4 regions of the Kitasatospora sp. NPDC043949 genome follow, and region 1 is predicted to be linked to each of the others. Evidence: riboswitches for the same ligand, from Rfam matches in the RefSeq annotation. Region 1 holds a riboswitch; each other region holds the start of a gene.
What was found. Region 1 has a riboswitch for cyclic di-AMP ahead of AC07AL_RS05130 (C40 family peptidase). Riboswitches for the same ligand answer to the same signal wherever they lie in the genome.

Region 2: it holds a riboswitch for cyclic di-AMP, as region 1 does, so the genes downstream of both, AC07AL_RS15275 (M23 family metallopeptidase) here and AC07AL_RS05130 (C40 family peptidase) in region 1, are expected to answer to the same signal.
Region 3: it holds a riboswitch for cyclic di-AMP, as region 1 does, so the genes downstream of both, AC07AL_RS12575 (M23 family metallopeptidase) here and AC07AL_RS05130 (C40 family peptidase) in region 1, are expected to answer to the same signal.
Region 4: it holds a riboswitch for cyclic di-AMP, as region 1 does, so the genes downstream of both, AC07AL_RS02290 (transglycosylase family protein) here and AC07AL_RS05130 (C40 family peptidase) in region 1, are expected to answer to the same signal.

What each region holds. Positions count from the first base shown of each region.
Region 1 covers NZ_JBWKEQ010000004.1:20,951-23,142, forward strand. Annotated here, with positions in the region: gene AC07AL_RS05125 (C40 family peptidase) at 1-635, shown strand, start outside; cyclic di-AMP (ydaO/yuaA leader) riboswitch at 974-1,123, shown strand; gene AC07AL_RS05130 (C40 family peptidase) at 1,134-2,192, shown strand, end outside.
Region 2 covers NZ_JBWKEQ010000015.1:129,475-131,666, forward strand. Annotated here, with positions in the region: gene AC07AL_RS15270 (DUF2470 domain-containing protein) at 1-207, shown strand, start outside; gene AC07AL_RS15275 (M23 family metallopeptidase) at 478-1,434, opposite strand; cyclic di-AMP (ydaO/yuaA leader) riboswitch at 1,437-1,619, opposite strand; gene AC07AL_RS15280 (MFS transporter) at 1,932-2,192, shown strand, end outside.
Region 3 covers NZ_JBWKEQ010000012.1:22,651-24,842, reverse strand. Annotated here, with positions in the region: gene AC07AL_RS12580 (alpha/beta fold hydrolase) at 1-295, opposite strand, end outside; cyclic di-AMP (ydaO/yuaA leader) riboswitch at 641-799, shown strand; gene AC07AL_RS12575 (M23 family metallopeptidase) at 812-1,645, shown strand; gene AC07AL_RS12570 (hypothetical protein) at 1,759-2,192, opposite strand, start outside.
Region 4 covers NZ_JBWKEQ010000002.1:15,013-17,204, forward strand. Annotated here, with positions in the region: gene AC07AL_RS02285 (hypothetical protein) at 1-337, shown strand, start outside; cyclic di-AMP (ydaO/yuaA leader) riboswitch at 762-932, shown strand; gene AC07AL_RS02290 (transglycosylase family protein) at 919-2,192, shown strand, end outside.

The sequences.
Region 1 (2,192 bases):
AGCAGGCCAGCGCCAGCGAGTCGGAGGCGCTCAAGGGACTGCTGGACCAGCAGCGCCGGCTGGACCAGGAGAAGTCCGAGGCCGCCGCCGTCCTGGCCTCGCTCGACTCCACCACCAAGGACCTGAACCAGGCCAAGACGGACGTCAACCAGAAGCTGAAGGCCGCGCAGGACCTGCTGAACTCGCTCAGCGCCTCCGACCGCGCCGCGCTGCGGGCCCAGCAGCAGCAGGACGACCGCGCCTCGCGCGGCAGTGACCGTGCCGACCTCGGCAGCCTCCCGCAGGCCGGCGGCTACGCGGGCGTGGCCGTGGCCAAGGCGATGAGCAAGCAGGGCTCGCCGTACGTGTGGGGCGCCACCGGCTCGACCACCTTCGACTGCTCGGGCCTGATGGTCTGGGCGTACGGCCAGGCCGGCGTCTCGCTGCCGCGCACCTCGCAGGAGCAGGGCAACGTCGGCACCAGGGTCTCGCTGGACCAGGCCCAGCCGGGCGACCTGGTCATCTACGGCGCCGACCGGCACCACGTCGGGATGTACATCGGCAACGGCATGGTGGTGCACGCGCCGCACACCGGCGACGTGGTGAAGGTGATGAAGGTCGACGCGATGCCGATCAACACGATCCGCCGGGTCTGACGGCCCGACACGCCCGAAGGGCCCCGTCCGGGCCTGTGATCCACGCCACCCTCCGACCGGGGGTGGCGTTCGGGTTTTGTCCGCAGCGCGAGTCCCCGGTGAAGAGTGATCAGCTTTGCGTACGACGGTGATCACTATGTGTCATATTCACAAAAGAACTTTGGTCTTCTTCCGTCTTTTTTCTGACAAGGATTTGAACGGATCACGGTTCAGTTACTAGGGTCGTGCCCCGAACCACCGCACTCCCGATCGCCCAGCCAGGGTGACGGCGGTGGTTTCCGTCGAGTTCGTGACGCAGCGGGGCGGGCCCAGTGCCTGCCCGACGGGGAACCCAGCAGTCGGGGGTGCTGTCGAACGGAGCCGGGGAACCACGTTCCTCCGGGGTGAATCGGCGCCAGGTCGGCCGGTGGAACGGCCGTGAGGCGTCGTAGGGCACGCTTCCGGCCCGAACCCGTCAGCTCACCCGGTAGACGGCGTAGGAAGAAGGAGTCCGCCTTCGTGGCGTCCCATCGTCGTCCCAAGCCCGCCAGTCGCACCCGGGTCTCGATCCTGACCGGCTTCGCCGCGGCGGCCGTCGCGCTGTCCGCGCAGTCCGGCGCCCACGCCGACCCGCAGCCGACCAAGGACCAGGTCAAGGAGCAGGTCGACCAGCTCAACGAGCAGGCCGAGGTCGCGACCGAGAAGCTCAACGCCGCCCAGGAGAAGCAGCAGCAGCTGCAGAAGCAGGTCACCGACCTGCAGGACCAGGTGGCGCGGCAGCAGGGGCAGGTGACCGACCTCCAGGGCGGCCTGGCCGAGATCGCCGGCGAGCAGTACCGCAACGGCGGCATATCCCAGACCGTCCAGCTGATGTTCTCCGCCAGCCCGGACACCTTCCTGAGCCAGGCCGACACGCTGAACCAGGCCGGCGGCACCCAGAAGGGCCAGCTCAAGCAGCTCCAGGACGAGCAGCGCAAGCTCGACCAGGTGCGCTCCGAGGCCCAGGGCAAGCTCGCCGAGATGGAGACCACCACCCAGCAGCTGAAGAGCGCCAAGGACGAGGTCCAGGGCAAGCTCAAGGCCGCGCAGGACCTCTTCAACACCCTGTCCGAGCAGGAGCGCCAGGCGATCCGCGCGGCCGAGGAGAAGGCCGCCGCCGAGGCCAAGTCGAAGGCCGACGCCGCCGCGAAGGCCGCCCAGCAGCAGGCGGCGGCCCAGCAGGCCGCCGACCGCTCCTCCCGCGACAACAGCCGCACCGACCTGAGCGCGTCGCAGGCCCCCGCCGCGCCGGTCACCAAGCCGAGCGCCGGCAGCTCGCGCGGCGCCGCGGCGCTGTCCATCGCCGCCTCCAAGATCGGCAGCCCGTACGTCTACGGCGCCTCCGGCCCCGGCTCCTTCGACTGCTCGGGCCTGATGGTCTGGGCGTTCAACCAGGTCGACGTCTCGCTGCCGCGCACCTCGCAGGAGCAGGCCCACGCCGGTACCCGGATCGGCACCGACCTCTCCCAGGCCCAGCCCGGCGACCTGCTGATCTTCTACGGGGACGCCCACCACGTCGGCATCTACGCGGGCAACGGC
Region 2 (2,192 bases), on a different contig from region 1:
GACCCGGACCTGCTGGCCCAGCACCCGGAGGTCCGCCCGCTCGCCCTGGACCGCCACGGCCTGGTCCTGCGCCTGGACCACCCGCACGGCCACCGCGACGTCCGCCTGGTCTTCCCCGAACCGGCCGCCGACACCGAGGACTTCGGGCAGCGGATGCACGAGCTGCTGACCGCCGCCCAGCACGGGCTGCCCGCCCACCGGCTCTGAACCGGCCCACCAGAGCGTCGGCCTGACGCATCGTCAATTCGCCTTGGGGGCACCCACCAAGGCCCGGAAACGACAGCGGCCGGCCCGGCTCGCGAGAGAAGTCTCGCGAGCCGGGCCGGCCTGGGCGTGTCCCGCGCCCATGTCCACTGCTGCGGCGATCACCCGGTCGAGCGGTCACCCGACATGACCATCCCGGGCGGTCGATTCGCCCCGTAGCAGCGGTGGTTCCTCATCCGGCACATCCGGCACATCCGGTACATCCGGTACGGGTCAGAGCGCGACGCCGTGGGCCCGCAGGTAGGCGACCGGGTTGATGTCCGAGCCGTACTCCGAGCCGTTGCGGATCTCGAAGTGCAGGTGCGGGCCGGTCACGTTGCCGGTCGCGCCGGAGAGGCCGATCTGCTGTCCGGCCTTGACGGCCTGACCGATCTTCACACCGATCGAGGAGAGGTGCGCGTACTCGGCGTAGTGGCCGTCGGCGAGCTTGATCTCGACCTCGTTGCCGTAGGCGCCGCCGTTGCCGGCCTTCACCACGACACCGTTGCCGACGGCGCGCAGCGGGGTGCCGGTGGAGGCGACAAAGTCCTGGCCGGTGTGGTGGCCGGAGGCCCACATCGAGCCTGCCACGCCGTACGCGGTGCCCAGCTTCGGGCCGGCCAGCGGGGCGACGAAGGCCGAAGCGGCGGCGACCGGCACGGCGGTGACCACGGCGGACGGCGCGGCGGTCTGCAGCTGGGCCTGGAGCTGGGCGGACGGCTTGGCCGCCTCGGTCCGGACCTCCGGCTGGGCCTGCGGCTTGGCGGTGGTGGCCGGCGCGGCGTCCTGGGCGGACGGCTGGGCGGGCTTCGCCGGGGCAGCGGGCTTGGCCGGGGCGGCCTGGCCGGCGATCACGAGCCGCTGACCGGGGAAGATCAGGTCCGGGTTGCCGCCGACGACCTCACGGTTGTGGTCGTACAGCGCCTGCCAGCCGCCGTCGACGTGCTGGGCGTCGGCGATCCGGGACAGGGTGTCGCCGCTGACGACGCGGTAGCTCTCCTGCGACGAGGCCTGGGCCTGGTCGGCGGGAGCGGCGGCCGGGGCGGCGGTGACCGCGGCGGCCGGCGCGGGGTGGGCCTGGGCGCTCATCGCGGTGACGAGCGGCAGGGCGAAGGAGACACCGGTGACGGCGGTGGCGATCCCGATGCGGGCGGCGCGGGGCAGGGCGATACGACGAGCCTGTGCAGGCATGGAATTTTCCTCTCCGACGCCTGCGAGGTGAGCTGTCGGGTTCGGGCTGGAGTTGCCCGGCCGCACATGCGGCTTCACCCCTAGCCGGCCCTGGATCCGGGTACGCGAAAGCGTGCCGTTTCCGGTCCGGCGACTTACCTGTGGGTCCCCCGCTCCTGCCGTACAGAGTTCGGTGCGAGCCACCGGGCAGCGGCAGGATTCGGCGTTCCACCCGGTGGATCCGTCCGGACTGGCCGGGCGGTCGCTGAACTAAAACCCATCCGTTCGGGTGAAGCAATGTCGATCACTTGAACCGGCAACAACCCCCCGAGCTGCGGTGACCCTCCGAATGATCGGCTGCACCGTACGTGCACAATCCATTCACCCGGCGCCACTGATCCACGACGCTGCGCCGATTCCGCCACCGCTGCGCACCCGCCCGCTCACGCACCGCGCACCCACCGACACACCCCCCGGTGACCCTTGTCACGTACGCCCCACGGGCGCAGGATCGGCCCGTGGCCACCTCCGAAGCAGGAACACTGCGCCTGGGCACCTCGCGGGGACGCTGGGTCCTCCTCGCGACGGTGCTCGGCTCCAGCATGGCGATGCTCGACGGCACCGTGGTGAACGTCGCGCTGCCCCGCATCGGCACCGATCTCGGCGCCTCCCTCGCGTCCCTGCAGTGGACGCTCAACGCCTACCTGCTCACCCTGGCCGGACTGATCCTGCTCGGCGGCGCGCTCGGCGACCGGTACGGCCGGCGCCGGGTCTTCCTG
Region 3 (2,192 bases), on a different contig from region 1:
CGGCGCGGTCGATGCCGAGGTGGTCGAGCAGGGCGAGGACGTCGGTGGCGATGGCGGCGGGGGAGTAGTCGTCCCAGATGATCGAGGATTCCCCGAAGCCGCGCAGGTCCATGGTGATGACCCGGCGGCCGGCGGCGGCCAGCAGCGGGCGGAGGTGCCGGTAGGCGGCGCGGGTGTCGAGCATTCCGGGGAGCAGCACGACGGGGGCGCCGTCGCCCTGTCGGGTGTCGTCGTAGGCGAGGCGGCCGCCGGTGACGTCGAGGTACTGGGTGGTGGGGGCGCTGGTGGCGTTCATGGTGGGCCTCCGGAGGGTTGCCGGTGCGGGGCTTCGGTGCTGCCGCCGATAGCCATAAAGCTAAGGCTAATAGCCTTAGCCGTCAAGCCCTCGCGCCCTGCGGAGCGGGGGAGGCCGGCGGGGGGTGCGCGGATGAAGGGTCGTTCGTTGACGTCCGATCACGTGAGGTGGCGTCAACGGTGCTCAAGGGGGTGCAGGGGTGTCCAAGGGGAACAAAACGCCCGTCGTGCCCCGGAGTGCCCCGCCCGTCTCCGGTCGTCCCGGGCGAACGGCTTGGAATCAGGGCCTCCTAGGATTAACGTTTGATAACGCAGCGCGGTCGTCAACGCCGTACCCAGACGGCACCGTGCGCCGTCGCCTAATCCCGCCGACCGGCCTCCGGGCAGGTCAGGGAGCCGGGGAACCACGTTCCTTGGGGTGAATCGGCGGGGCTCCGGCCCGGCCGTAGGAGACCTTCCTGCTCCGAACCCGTCAGCTAACCCGGTAGGCGCGAAGGAAGGAAAGGAGCGCGCCTCCGTGGCGTCGACGCACACTCCGGCACACCCGGCCGGCCTCGCAGCAGGTACCCGGCTCCTCGACCACCCCGGCCCGGACGGCCCCGAGTACGCGGGCCCGGAGGCCGAGACCAACCGGCACCGGATGCCGCGTCAGGTCCGTGGGGCCTCCCCGCTGCTCGGCGTCACCGCCGTCGCCGCCACCCTGGGCGCCACCGGCTTCGCCTCCGCCACCCCGGCCGCCGCCCCCGCCATCGAGACCCCGGACGAGACCCCGGTCGCCCTCTCCGCCGACCCCGGCCTCGCGCTCGCCGCCCGCATCCAGCTGCAGGCCGACAGCCAGCGCACCGCCGCCGAGGAGGACGCCCGCGTCCAGGCCGCGAAGGAGGCGGAGGCCAAGGCCGCCGCCAAGGAGGCCGAGGCCAAGCGGGCCGCCGAGGAAGCCGAGCGGGCCAAGGCCGCCGCCCTCACCCTGCCGGTGCGCGACTACCACCTCACCGCCCACTACGGCCAGAGCGCCCGCTACTGGGCCCACCTGCACACCGGCCTGGACTTCGCCGCCGACACCGGGACCCCCGTCTACGCGGTCGGCCAGGGCACCATCACCTCGGCCGGCTGGTCCGGCTCGTACGGCTACCGGATCGTCGAGACCCTGCCCGACGGCACCGAGATCTGGTACTGCCACCTCTCCTCGATCATCAAGGGCTCCGGCAAGGTCGGCTCCGGCCAGCAGATCGGCAAGGTCGGCGCCACCGGCAACGTCACCGGCGCGCACCTGCACGTGGAGGTCCGCCCCGGTGGCGGCGCCCCCGTCGACCCGGAGACCTGGTTCCAGCAGCGCGGCGTCAACCCCTGACGCACCCGCGAAGCCCCGGCCGCCGGAACCAGCAGCGCGGCCTCAACCCCTGACGCACCCGCGAAGCCCCGGCCGCCGGAACCAGAAGGCACCGCGGCCGGGGCTTCGCCGCGTCACTCCTGCGCCGGGTCTGCCGGCTCCGCCGGGTGCGCGTCGAACTCCTCCTGCGCCAGCCCGGCCAGGTACGCGTCGATCTCCTCCTGCCCCGGCTCCGGCGCGAGGTCCGGGAACTCCTCCACCAGCAGTCGTGGCAGCCCGGGCACCGTCCACTCCCCGTACAGGTCGAGCGCGGCTTCCACCGCCGCCTCCTCGAACGCTCCGAAGTCCCCGGCCAGTTCGTCCGGCATCGGCTGGCCCAGCGCGGTCAGCTCGGCCAGGTTGCGGTAGCTGCGCCGCATCAGGCCCTGCTCCAGCAGCCGGCGCGCGCCGTCGGTGGCCATGCCGACCGAGATCACCCGGGTCGGGCTCCAGCCCTGCTCGTCCACCTCGTCCAGCCAGCCGGTCTGCGCCAGTGCGGCGAACACGGCCAGCCGCTCCTCCTGCGCCA
Region 4 (2,192 bases), on a different contig from region 1:
CGCCGCGGCCGTCAACCACCTCAAGGAGACCGGCTCCCAGCGCCCGGCGCTGGCCCCGCTGGTGATCGGGCCGGAGGCCGACTCCGAGCTGCTCGCCACGGCCGCCGAGGAGACCGGCTGCCCGTCCGCGGCGCCGCTGGGCGCCTACCCGACGGTCGGCCAGCTGATCGCCTCCACCTACCTGGCCGCGCTGCCGGCGCCCTCCCCCGAGGCCCTGGCGCGGGCCGAGGCCGAGGCGGCGGAGGCCGCCGAGGGCACCCACGCCGACCACTCCGGCCGGGGTGGTCGCGCCGCTCACGCCGCTCACGCCGCCGCCGAGGAGTCGGCCGGCCAATAGTAGCGGTCACCGTACGTGTGAAGGGCCCGGAACGGCTACGTTCCGGGCCCTTCCCGCTTGTCCCGTAAGGGAGTTAAAGGACGAATAGGTGTGATGTCCGTTCTATCCGCATTTGTTCACCATCGCTCGACGCACCCCCCGACGGCCACAGTGCGGACACGCCGCTCTCCCGGCGGGCAGGCCCCCGGGCGACCCGACCCACCGTCACCCGCCTCCTGAAACGCAGACAGTTGCGCGCACCCTTCGCGGCGTTGCCGGAAATCGGTCATTTCCGATCATGACAAGTGAGGAGAACGACCGTTCTCGCCAAACCGTGATGCGCGTCACAGGTGTTTGCAGTTTGAACTTAAGTCTGCTTAACGTGCTCCCCGTTCGTGGCCACACGAACCCAGTTCATCCGCGACGCCGAGTCCTGCCGTCGGATGTCCTGGCAGCGCGAAAACGCACCACGGCAGGAGCGGGGGACCCACAGGTAAGTCGCCCCGGACCGTTCCCCGGAACGATCCAGGGCTAGGGGTGAAGCCGCGCCCACAGCGCGGCCGGGCAACTCCAGCCCGAATCCGACAGCTCACCTCGCAGGCGTGGGAGAGGACTGCGTCTTCATGCTGCCCACCAACGGCACCCGTCTGTCCAGTCGTACCCGACGCGTGATCGCCGCCGTCGGCGTCGCGGGCGTCGGCCTCACCATCCCCTGCCTCACCTCCGGCACCGCCTCCGCCGCCTCCGTCGCCACCTGGGACAAGGTCGCCCAGTGCGAGAGCACCGGCAACTGGAGCATCAACACCGGCAACGGCTTCTACGGCGGCCTGCAGTTCACCTCCAGCACCTGGGCCGCCTTCGGCGGCACCGCCTACGCCCCCCAGGCCAACCAGGCCACCAAGGACCAGCAGATCGCCGTCGCCGAGAAGGTCCTCGCCTCGCAGGGCCCCGGCGCCTGGCCGGTGTGCTCGGTCCAGGCCGGCCTGACCAAGGGCGGCACCCCGGCCGCCGTCGACACCTCGGCCGGCTCGGCTGCCGGTTCGACCGCCACCAAGCCCGCCGCGAAGCCGGCCGCCCCGGCCGCCAAGCCCGCGCAGACCCAGACCCCGGCCCCGGCCGCGAAGCCCGCCAAGCCGGCCGCACCGGCCCAGGACCAGGCGCAGACCCCCGCCGACTCCACCAACGGCACCTCGGCCCAGAAGGGCCAGAGCCAGGCCCGGAACAGCGCCCAGCCCCAGGCCGACGACTACACCGTCGCCTCCGGCGACTGGCTGTCCTCGATCGCCGACAAGCACAACCTCCAGGGCGGCTGGCAGCGGCTGTACGAACTCAACCGCGGCACCCTGACCGAGGGCCCGGACTCCATCTACCCGGGCCAGCGCCTCTCGTTCAAGGACGGCGGCCAGGCCCAGCAGTCGGCTCAGGCCGACCGGTCCGGCTCCGGCTCGTCGGCCACGTCCGGCTCGGACTTCACCTGGTTCGACCGCTCGCAGAAGTCCGGCCAGACCTCCAACGGCGCTGTCGCGAGCGCCAAGCCGGCCGCCCAGCCCCAGGCCCCGGCCACCAAGCCGGCCTCCAAGCCGGCCGCCCAGGCTCAGACCCCGGCTCAGACCCCGGCCGCCACCGGCAGCATGGCCGCCGCGGTCTCCTTCGCCCAGTCGAAGGTCGGCCAGGCGTACGTCTACGGCGGTACCGGCAACGGCGGCTGGGACTGCTCCGGCCTGACCCAGGCCGCGCTGCGCGCCGCGGGCGTCTCCGTCCCGCGCGTCGCCGCCGACCAGGCCGCCGCCAGCACCCGCGTCTCGCTGGACAGCCTGCAGGCGGGCGACCTGCTGTTCTGGTCCAACAACGGCCAGAACTCCGGCGTCTACCACGT